Regions from separate parts of the Bradyrhizobium sp. USDA 3364 genome, predicted to be linked through region 2. Evidence: predicted binding sites of a transcription regulator. Region 2 holds the regulator's gene; the other holds the start of a gene.
The links. The regulator PhoB, encoded in region 2, activates phosphate uptake and scavenging genes when phosphate is short. The targets are predictions, from matches to a motif close to TGTCATNNANCTGTCAT.

Region 1 (4,178 bases), 3.3 Mb from region 2:
CATCCGCTTGGTCTGCTCGTCGAGATAGGCGAAGTTGTAAGTCGGCGCGTTCATTCCGCGGCCTCCCGCAGTTCCGGAGCCTGATTGGCTTCGGCAAATTCCTGCCGCAGCTTGCGCAGCAGGCCGAGCTCGGACTGGAAGTCGACGTAATGCGGCAGCTTGAGATGCTCGACGAAGCCGGTCGACTGCACATTGTCGGAGTGCGACATCACGAACTCCTCGTCCTGCGCCGGCGCCGCCGCCTCCTCGCCGAGCTCGCCTGCACGCAGTGCGCGGTCGACCAGCGCCATCGACATGGTCTTGCGCTCGCTCTGGCCGAACGCCAGGCCATAGCCGCGGGTGAAGCACGGCGCCTCGGTGGTCGAGCCCTTGAACTGGTTGACCATCTGGCACTCGGTCAATTCGATCGAGCCGAGCGGTACGGCGAAGCCAGCGTCCTCGGCGAAGAATTCGACCTCGACCTCGCCGAAGCGGATCTCGCCGGCGAAGGGATGGTTGCGGCCGTAGCCGCGCTGCGTCGAATAGCCGAGTGCGAGCAGGAAGCCTTCATCACCGCGCGCGAGATTCTGCAGCCGCAGATCGCGATCGGCCGGGAAGCTCAGCGGCTCGCGCGTGAGGTCGCCGACCACAGCGTCGGCATCGGCCTGCGGCGAGGATTCGATCAGGCCGTCGCGGCCGAGAATGTCGGTGACCCGGGGCGTGGCCGCCTGCGCGGCCTCCGCGGTCGCCGGCTGCTCCGGCACAAAGCCTTCCGCAAGCTGCGGATCGAGCAGGCGATGGGTGTAGTCGAAGGTCGGCCCCAGGATCTGGCCGCCCGGCACGTCCTTGAAGGTCGAGGAGATCCGGCGCCGCACCTGCATCTCGCCGGTGTTGACCGGCTCGGTGGCGCCGAAGCGCGGCAGCGTCGCGCGGAAGGCGCGCGCCAGGAAGATCGCCTCGATCATGTCGCCGCGCGCCTGCTTGATCGCCAGCGCCGCGAGCTCGCGGTCGTACAGCGAGCCCTCGGTCATCACGCGGTCGACACCGAGCGCGAGCTGTTCGGAGATCTGCGCCAGCGTCACCTCGGGCACATCGCGGTCGCCGCGCCGCTCATGCGCGAGCAGGCGATGGGCGTTCTCGATGGCGCGCTCGCCTCCCTTGACGGCTACATACATCGCTCACACTCCGCTTGCGATCAGCCGCGTGGTGCGCGGGATCGCGACAATATTGTCGTCATGGACCAGCACGACATCGATGCCGCGCGGGAACAGGGCCTCGTTGATCGACAGCCGCTGGAACAGGTCGCGCGGCTTGATCATCGCCTGCAGCAGCGCGCTGCCGTCGATGCCGGGCCCCTTCAGCTCGAAGGCCGGGCCCTGCGCCAGGCTGTCGACCTGCAGGATCAGCGTGGTCGAGCGATCGGGATATTCGCTGCTGCCGAACGCGAAGCGTTCCAGCGCCGGCAGGTTCGCGGCGTCGCCGATCAGCGCGAAGCTCGCGATCGAGGAATCCGAGATCACCGGCGCACTGGCATGAAACTTCAGCCAGCGGGCGACATCGGGCGTTGCCGACATCGCGGCGTCGAGCCAGATCGGCGTGTCGTGATCGAACAGCGTTAGCGCGATCGCGGCCGCGCCGCGCATCATGCCGGCCGGCGTTCCGACGCTGGCGGCGACGCGCTGCACGCTGCCCGGCCGCGCCATCGCATCCATCACGGAGCGGAAAGTTGATTGCGCCGACAGCACCTTGTCGGCAAAGCCCGCGGGCATTTCGGCAATCGTCGTCATTGCATCATCCCTCACCGCGCACCATCGTGTAGAAATCGACCCGCGTCGCCGCGGTCTCGGCGGCCTTGCGGCTGCGTTCGGCGTTCATGGCGAGGCGCAGCGGCGCGATCACCTTGGCCTCCACCTCGCCGGACAACTCCGCCGACTGCACCATGGCGTCGCACAGCGCGATCATCTGCGCCTTCTTCGCATCGCGGCCGAGCGTGTAGCCGAAGCCGACCTCGCCGGTCGCAAGCCGCACCGCGGCGCGCGACACCGTCGCCTCGCCGAGATTGAACGGCGCGCCGTCGCCGCCGATTCGCCCGCGCACCATCACAAGGCCGTTCTCCGGCTCGCGCAAATTCTCATGCGCAGGCAGCGTGATCGCCGCCAGCCGGCCTGCGATGTCGGCGGCGGCGGAGTGCGCCAGCACGCTCATCGCGGCCTTGCGCTGGGCCTGTTTACTGCTGGGTCCGGTCGAACTCATGAGCAACCTTGTCTGCATCAAGTTGTCTATGATAATAGACAACTTGATAGCGGAGCGCCATGACTGTTTCGTGACAAACCAACGATTTCTGGTATCACCGCGACATGAGCATGCAGGAAAGTTCCGGTGTCGCCTTGTGGCGGCAGGTCGCCGACGGCATCGAGCGCGGTATCGCTGACGGCCGCTTTGCCGCGGGCGAAAAGCTGCCGGGCGAGATGGAGATCGCCGAGACCTACCGGGTCAACCGCCACACCGTACGGCGGGCTCTCGCCGCATTGGCCGAGCGCGGCCTGGTGCGCGCCGAGCGCGGCAGCGGCACCTATGTCGAGGCCCAGCGCCTCGCCTATCCCCTGCGCTCACGCACCCGATTCTCGGAGATCGTCGGCGCCGGCGGCCACGAGCCGCGCGGCCAGTTGATCGAGGCAAGCAGCGACATCGCCAACCGCGAGATCGCGCGTGAACTGGGCCTGAAGATCGGCGCGCCGCTGATCCGGATCGAAGCGGTGCGCCTCGCCGACCGGACGCCGATCTGCGTTTCCACCACCTGGCTGTCGGCCGAACGGTTTCCCGACGCAGGCAATGTGTTCGCCGACGTTCGCTCCATGACGAAGCTGCTCGGGCATTACGGCGTCAAGGATTACCACCGCTCCTCGACGCGGATCACCGCGGCGATCGTCGATGCGACCGACGCCGCGCGGCTCGACCTGCCGCTGGGCCGGCCGGTGCTGGTGGTCGACGCGACCGACGTCGACATGCTGGACCAGCCGCTGGTGACCAAGCGCTCGCGCTTTGCCGCCGAGCGCGTCGAGTTTCTAGTCGAGAACGGGTGACGGCATACGCCCTCGCCCGCACGATTTCGGAATATTGGAAATGTATCCCTGAGTTGCCCGACGTGTCAAGTTGACTCGTCGAACGCCGGCAGCCGCCAGCTCCTTTGCATGGGGTTGTTTTCGATATTTTGGCTGCGCGCCGCCGCGGCGGCCGCGCGCGAGGACAGGCGAAGGAGCAGCTACACCACCGCCCGCTGGCCGATGATGGCAAAGCGCAGCTTGCTCGAGATGAAGTCGATCGCGGCGACCGCGATCAGGATCATCAGGATCAGGAACGACACCTTCTGCCATTCCAGCACGCGGATCTGCTCGGCGAGTTGCAGGCCGATGCCGCCGGCGCCGACGATGCCGATGATGGTGGCCGAGCGGGTGTTCGATTCGATGAAGTACAGCACCTGGCCTGCGATCACGGGCAGCACCTGCGGCAGCAGGCCGAAGCGGATCTCATGCAGTGCGTTGCCGCCGGAGGCGCGGATGCCCTCGACCTGCTTGCGGTCGGCCGCCTCGATCGCCTCGGAGAACAACTTTCCGAACGCGCCGAAGTCGGACACCATGATCGCGAGCACGCCGGCGAACGGGCCGAGGCCGACGACGTTGATCCAGACCAGCGCCCAGATCAGCGTGTCGATGCCGCGGATCGAATCCAGGAAGCGGCGCACCGGAAAGCGGATCAGGTTCGAGGGGATGATGTTGCGCGCAGCCAGCAGGCTGACCGGCAGCGCCAGGAGCGCCGCGAGCGTGGTGCCGAGCAGCGCGATCGACAGCGTCTCGCCGAGCGCCTGCATGTAGAGCGGGAACGACGAGCCGGGATTGGGCGGGATCATCAGCATGGTGATCCAGCCGAGCTGGCTGAGGCCGCCGATCAGCCTGGAGGGCGAGAAATCGAGATCGACCAGGCCGTAGACGAAGATCGCGAGCGCGGCCACGATCATGGCCGGCATCGCCAGCCGTGCCGACGCAGGACGCTCGAACACGCCGGGGTATTTTGCACGCAGTTCCGCGGCGTCCGGCTTCGGCATCTGGCTCATCGGCGGCTCTCCTTGCCGAACAGCCGGCCGCGCAGCCAGCCGGTCGAGATGTCGATGATGAAGACGGTAACGATGATGGTGACGAGGA
Region 2 (4,178 bases):
TTGAGGCCGACAATTGCCGCGCGCATTGACGCCAGCGCAGCAACGGCCAGCTTCGGAAAACAAAACGGCCGCCTTTGCGGGCGGCACGTGGCCAACATTCTATGCTGCGGCGGGTCAGTGTCAATCGCCAGGAGCCGCCGTTTGCCGGCCTTCCTGCGATGCGCAGCGTACACAATCCGTAGCATTCCGGTGCGGTGGAAAAGCCTCATTGCAATGCTTAACTGTGCTGGAACATGTGGACGCACGGCCGCGGACTCTTGCGCCAGAGTCACGCCATATTGTAGCGTTTGGCCTGTCGGGTACGACATCTCGTGCGGCAGTACTGGACCCTCTAAGTAGCCTTCGTGTCTCGCGTAAACGTTCGGGCGCAACACCGTGCCCGGCGAGGGCTAAGGGATTCTGGCCGCAGGGATATTTGTCCAGATTTGGCTCGCAGCGCCGCTCCAATGACTGGCCGGCGCCATGCGAAAGGAAGAATGCGATGACGGTATTGACCTGGTCCGACGATCGCGTCGAGCAGCTGAAGAAGCTCTGGGAGTCTGGCCTTTCGGCCAGCCAGATCGCAGCGGAACTTGGCAATGTGACGCGAAACGCCGTGATCGGCAAAGTGCACCGGCTCGGCCTCTCCGGTCGCGCCAAAGCACCCTCCACGGCGGCGCCGCGGCAGCGCAAGGCGCGTCCCGCTCAGCACATGATGCGGGTGGCGCGCCCGGTCTCGCGCGGCAACACCGCGCTCGCGCACGCCTTCGAGGTCGAGATGGAGCCCGATCCGATCTCCTACGACAACGTGGTGCCGATGAGCCAGCGGCTGTCGCTGCTCGAGCTCAACGAGGCCACCTGTCACTGGCCGGTCGGCGATCCCTCGAGCCCGGAATTCTTCTTCTGCGGCGGCAAGGCGCTCGCCGGCCTGCCCTATTGCGCGCATCACTCGCGCGTCGCCTACCAGCCCGCCGCCGATCGCCGCCGGCCGTCGGCGAAACCACAGATCAAGTAGCACTCGGGAAGCTAGCCTGGACTGCAAAACAAATCCCCGCGCAAGCGGGGATTTTTTGTGTGATGCGTAGCCCGGATGGAGCGCAGCGCACGACGTGAGGTGAGCACGCACGTCGGGCTCCCTCCCCCCCCCCTTGCGGGGGAGGGTTGGGGAGAGGGGTACCGCTTGCTCCGCTGATTATCGATCGCGAAGAATGCACCGTCGGTTCGGTTGAGGACGTCGCTACACGCCTTACGCCACAGCCCGGGGCTCACCCCTCTCCCCACCCTCCCCCGCAAGGGGGGAGGGAGCCAGACAGTGTGCTCACCTCACGTGATAGCGAACCAACTCACATCACCAGCCGCCGTTACGGTTGCGGCTCGGCTTTGGCAAACCGGTCGTCGAGCGCATAGCCGGCGCCGCGCACGGTGCGGATCGGGTCCTGCTCGCGGCCCGGATTGAGCAGCTTGCGCAGGCGGCCGATATGCACGTCGACGGTGCGCTCATCGATGTAGATGTCGCGGCCCCAGACGCTGTCGAGAAGCTGCTCGCGGCTGAACACGCGGCCGGGATGCTCGAGGAAGAACTCGAGCAAACGATACTCGGTCGGACCGAGATCGATCGGACGGCCCGAGCGCGCCACGCGGCGCTTCTCGCGGTCGAGCTCGATGTCGCCATAGGTCAGCACGGTCGCCAGCCGCTCCGGGCTCGCGCGGCGCAGCAGGCCCTTCACCCGCGCCAGCAGTTCCGGCACCGAGAACGGCTTGACGATGTAATCGTCGGCGCCGGTAGCAAGCCCGCGCACGCGCTCGCTCTCCTCGCCGCGCGCGGTCAGCATGATGATCGGAAGCTGCTTGGTTTCGGGCCGCGCCCGCAGGCGGCGGCACAGCTCGATGCCGGACAGGCCCGGCAGCATCCAATCGAGCACCACGAGGTCGGGGACGCGCTCCTTCAGACGGGTGTCGGCATCGTCGCCGCGCCCAACCGTTTCGACATCGTAGCCTTCCGCATCGAGGTTGTAGCGCAACAGCGTCGTCAGCGCTTCCTCGTCTTCGACTACCAGAATGCGTGCGCTCATCGGTCTAAGTTCTTTCTTTGTGGTGATCCGTTGCCCAGACGCAAACCGAAACGCTCACTTCTCTCGAGCACGATCCTCGCGCAAACGCTTTGTCGCGAAGACAATCCGGTTTCCGCTATTGGAGATCATGCCCTAGTTACCCGGCACCGTGGTGGCAAAAGTCGTCATGTCGCCCTTGGGGCGCTTGTCGGTGATCTGCTGGCCCTCGATCATGTAGAACACGGTCTCGGCGATATTGGTGGCGTGGTCGCCGATGCGCTCGATGTTCTTGGCGCAGAACATCAGATGGATGCAGAACGAGATGTTGCGCGGATCCTCCATCATGTAGGTGAGCAGTTCGCGGAACAGCGAGGTGCAGATCGCGTCGACCTCCTCGTCGCCCTTCCAGACGTTCATCGCCGCCGGCAGATCGTGCGCGGCGTAGGCGTCGAGCACCGACTTGACCTGCGACAGCACGAGGTCGGTCATGTGCTCCAGGCCGCGGATCAGCTTCAACGGCTGGAAATCGCTCTCCAGCGCCGCGACGCGCTTGCCCATGTTCTTGGCGAGGTCGCCGATCCGCTCGAGGTCGGTGGCGACTCGCATCGCGCTGACGATCTCGCGCAGGTCGATCGCCATCGGCTGGCGGCGGGCGATCGTCAGCACCGCGCGCTCTTCGATGACGCGCTGCAGATTGTCGATGTCGATGTCGGCGGCGACCACGCGCTTGCCGAGCGCGACGTCGCGACGGATCAGCGCATCGACCGATTCGGTAATCATCCGTTCGACGAGGCCGCCCATCTCGGCGACCAGGCGGGTCAACTCCTGCAGGTCGCTGTCGAATGCCTTGGCGGTATGTTCAGAAGCCATCGCTTGTCTCCTCAGCCCGGTCAACCAAACCGGCCGGTGATGTAGTCCTGGGTGCGCCGATCGCTCGGGGAGGTGAAGATCTTGTTGGTGTCGTCGAACTCGATCAGCTCGCCGAGATACATGAAGGCGGTCTTGTCGGAGACGCGCGCCGCCTGCTGCATGTTGTGGGTGACGATCGCGATCGTGTAGTCCTCGGAGAGCTCCTGGATCAGCTCCTCGACCTTGGCGGTCGAGATCGGATCGAGCGCCGAGCACGGCTCGTCGAACAGGATCACCTCGGGACGCACCGCCACGGTGCGCGCGATGCACAGCCGCTGCTGCTGGCCGCCGGAGAGCGACAGGCCGGAGGCGTTCAGCTTGTCCTTGACCTCGTTCCACAGCGCGCCGCCGCGCAGCGCCTTCTCGACCCGGTCGTCCATCTCGGACTTCGAGATCTTCTCGTAGAGGCGGATGCCGAATGCGATGTTCTCGTAGATCGTCATCGGAAACGGCGTCGGCTTCTGGAACACCATGCCGACCCGCGCGCGCAGCAGGTTGAGGTCGAGCTTGGGATCGAGGATGTTGGTCTGGTCCAGCATCAGCTGGCCGACGGCGCGCTGGCCCGGATACAGATCATACATCCGGTTGAAGATGCGCAGCAGGGTCGACTTGCCGCAGCCCGACGGGCCGATGAACGCCGTGACGCGGTTGGTGCCCAGCGTCAGGTTGATGTTCTTCAGCGCATGGTGCTCGCCGTAATAGAAGTTGAGGTTGCGCACCGTGACTTTCGGCGGCGCTTCCGGAAGCGGAACCTGGGGAACGTGGCCCGCGGCAGTCGTGGAGACGGAAAGCTCGGTCATTTTGCGGCCCTTTCGGCACCAAGGATACGCGCGCCGATATTCAACGCGAGCACGGTGAATGTGATGAGCAGTGCGCCGCTCCACGCCAGTTCTTTCCAGTAGGCGTAGGGGCTCTGCACGAAGTTGTTGATGGTCACCGGCAGGTTGGCCATCGTCTTGGTCAAATCCCAGCTGAAGAACTGGTTCGACAGCGCGGTGAACAGCAGCGGCGCGGTTTCGCCGGCGACGCGCGCGGTCGCCAGCAGCACACCGGTGATCAGACCCGACCGGGCCGCACGATAAGCGATCCGCTTGATCACCAGCGAACGCGGCAGGCCGAGCGCCGAGGCCGCCTCGCGCAGCGGATTGGGCACCAGCAGCAGCATGTCCTCGGTGGTGCGCAGCACGACCGGGATCACGATGACGGCGAGCGCCAGCGCACCGGCGATCGCCGAGAAGC

Region 1: the regulator PhoB is predicted to act here: its motif matches at 2,292-2,308, upstream of phnF (phosphonate metabolism transcriptional regulator PhnF).

What each region holds. Positions count from the first base shown of each region.
Region 1 covers NZ_JBSRYG010000002.1:5,118,672-5,122,849, reverse strand. The annotation lists partial or broken gene ACVILL_RS24250 (alpha-D-ribose 1-methylphosphonate 5-phosphate C-P-lyase PhnJ) at 1-54, opposite strand, end outside; gene ACVILL_RS24245 (carbon-phosphorus lyase complex subunit PhnI) at 51-1,154, opposite strand; gene phnH (phosphonate C-P lyase system protein PhnH) at 1,158-1,766, opposite strand; gene phnG (phosphonate C-P lyase system protein PhnG) at 1,771-2,232, opposite strand; gene phnF (phosphonate metabolism transcriptional regulator PhnF) at 2,337-3,062, shown strand; gene phnE (phosphonate ABC transporter, permease protein PhnE) at 3,242-4,090, opposite strand; gene phnE (phosphonate ABC transporter, permease protein PhnE) at 4,087-4,178, opposite strand, start outside.
Region 2 covers NZ_JBSRYG010000002.1:1,844,821-1,848,998, forward strand. The annotation lists gene ACVILL_RS08590 (GcrA family cell cycle regulator) at 482-994, shown strand; gene phoB (phosphate regulon transcriptional regulator PhoB) at 1,341-2,051, opposite strand; gene phoU (phosphate signaling complex protein PhoU) at 2,184-2,900, opposite strand; gene pstB (phosphate ABC transporter ATP-binding protein PstB) at 2,921-3,739, opposite strand; gene pstA (phosphate ABC transporter permease PstA) at 3,736-4,178, opposite strand, start outside.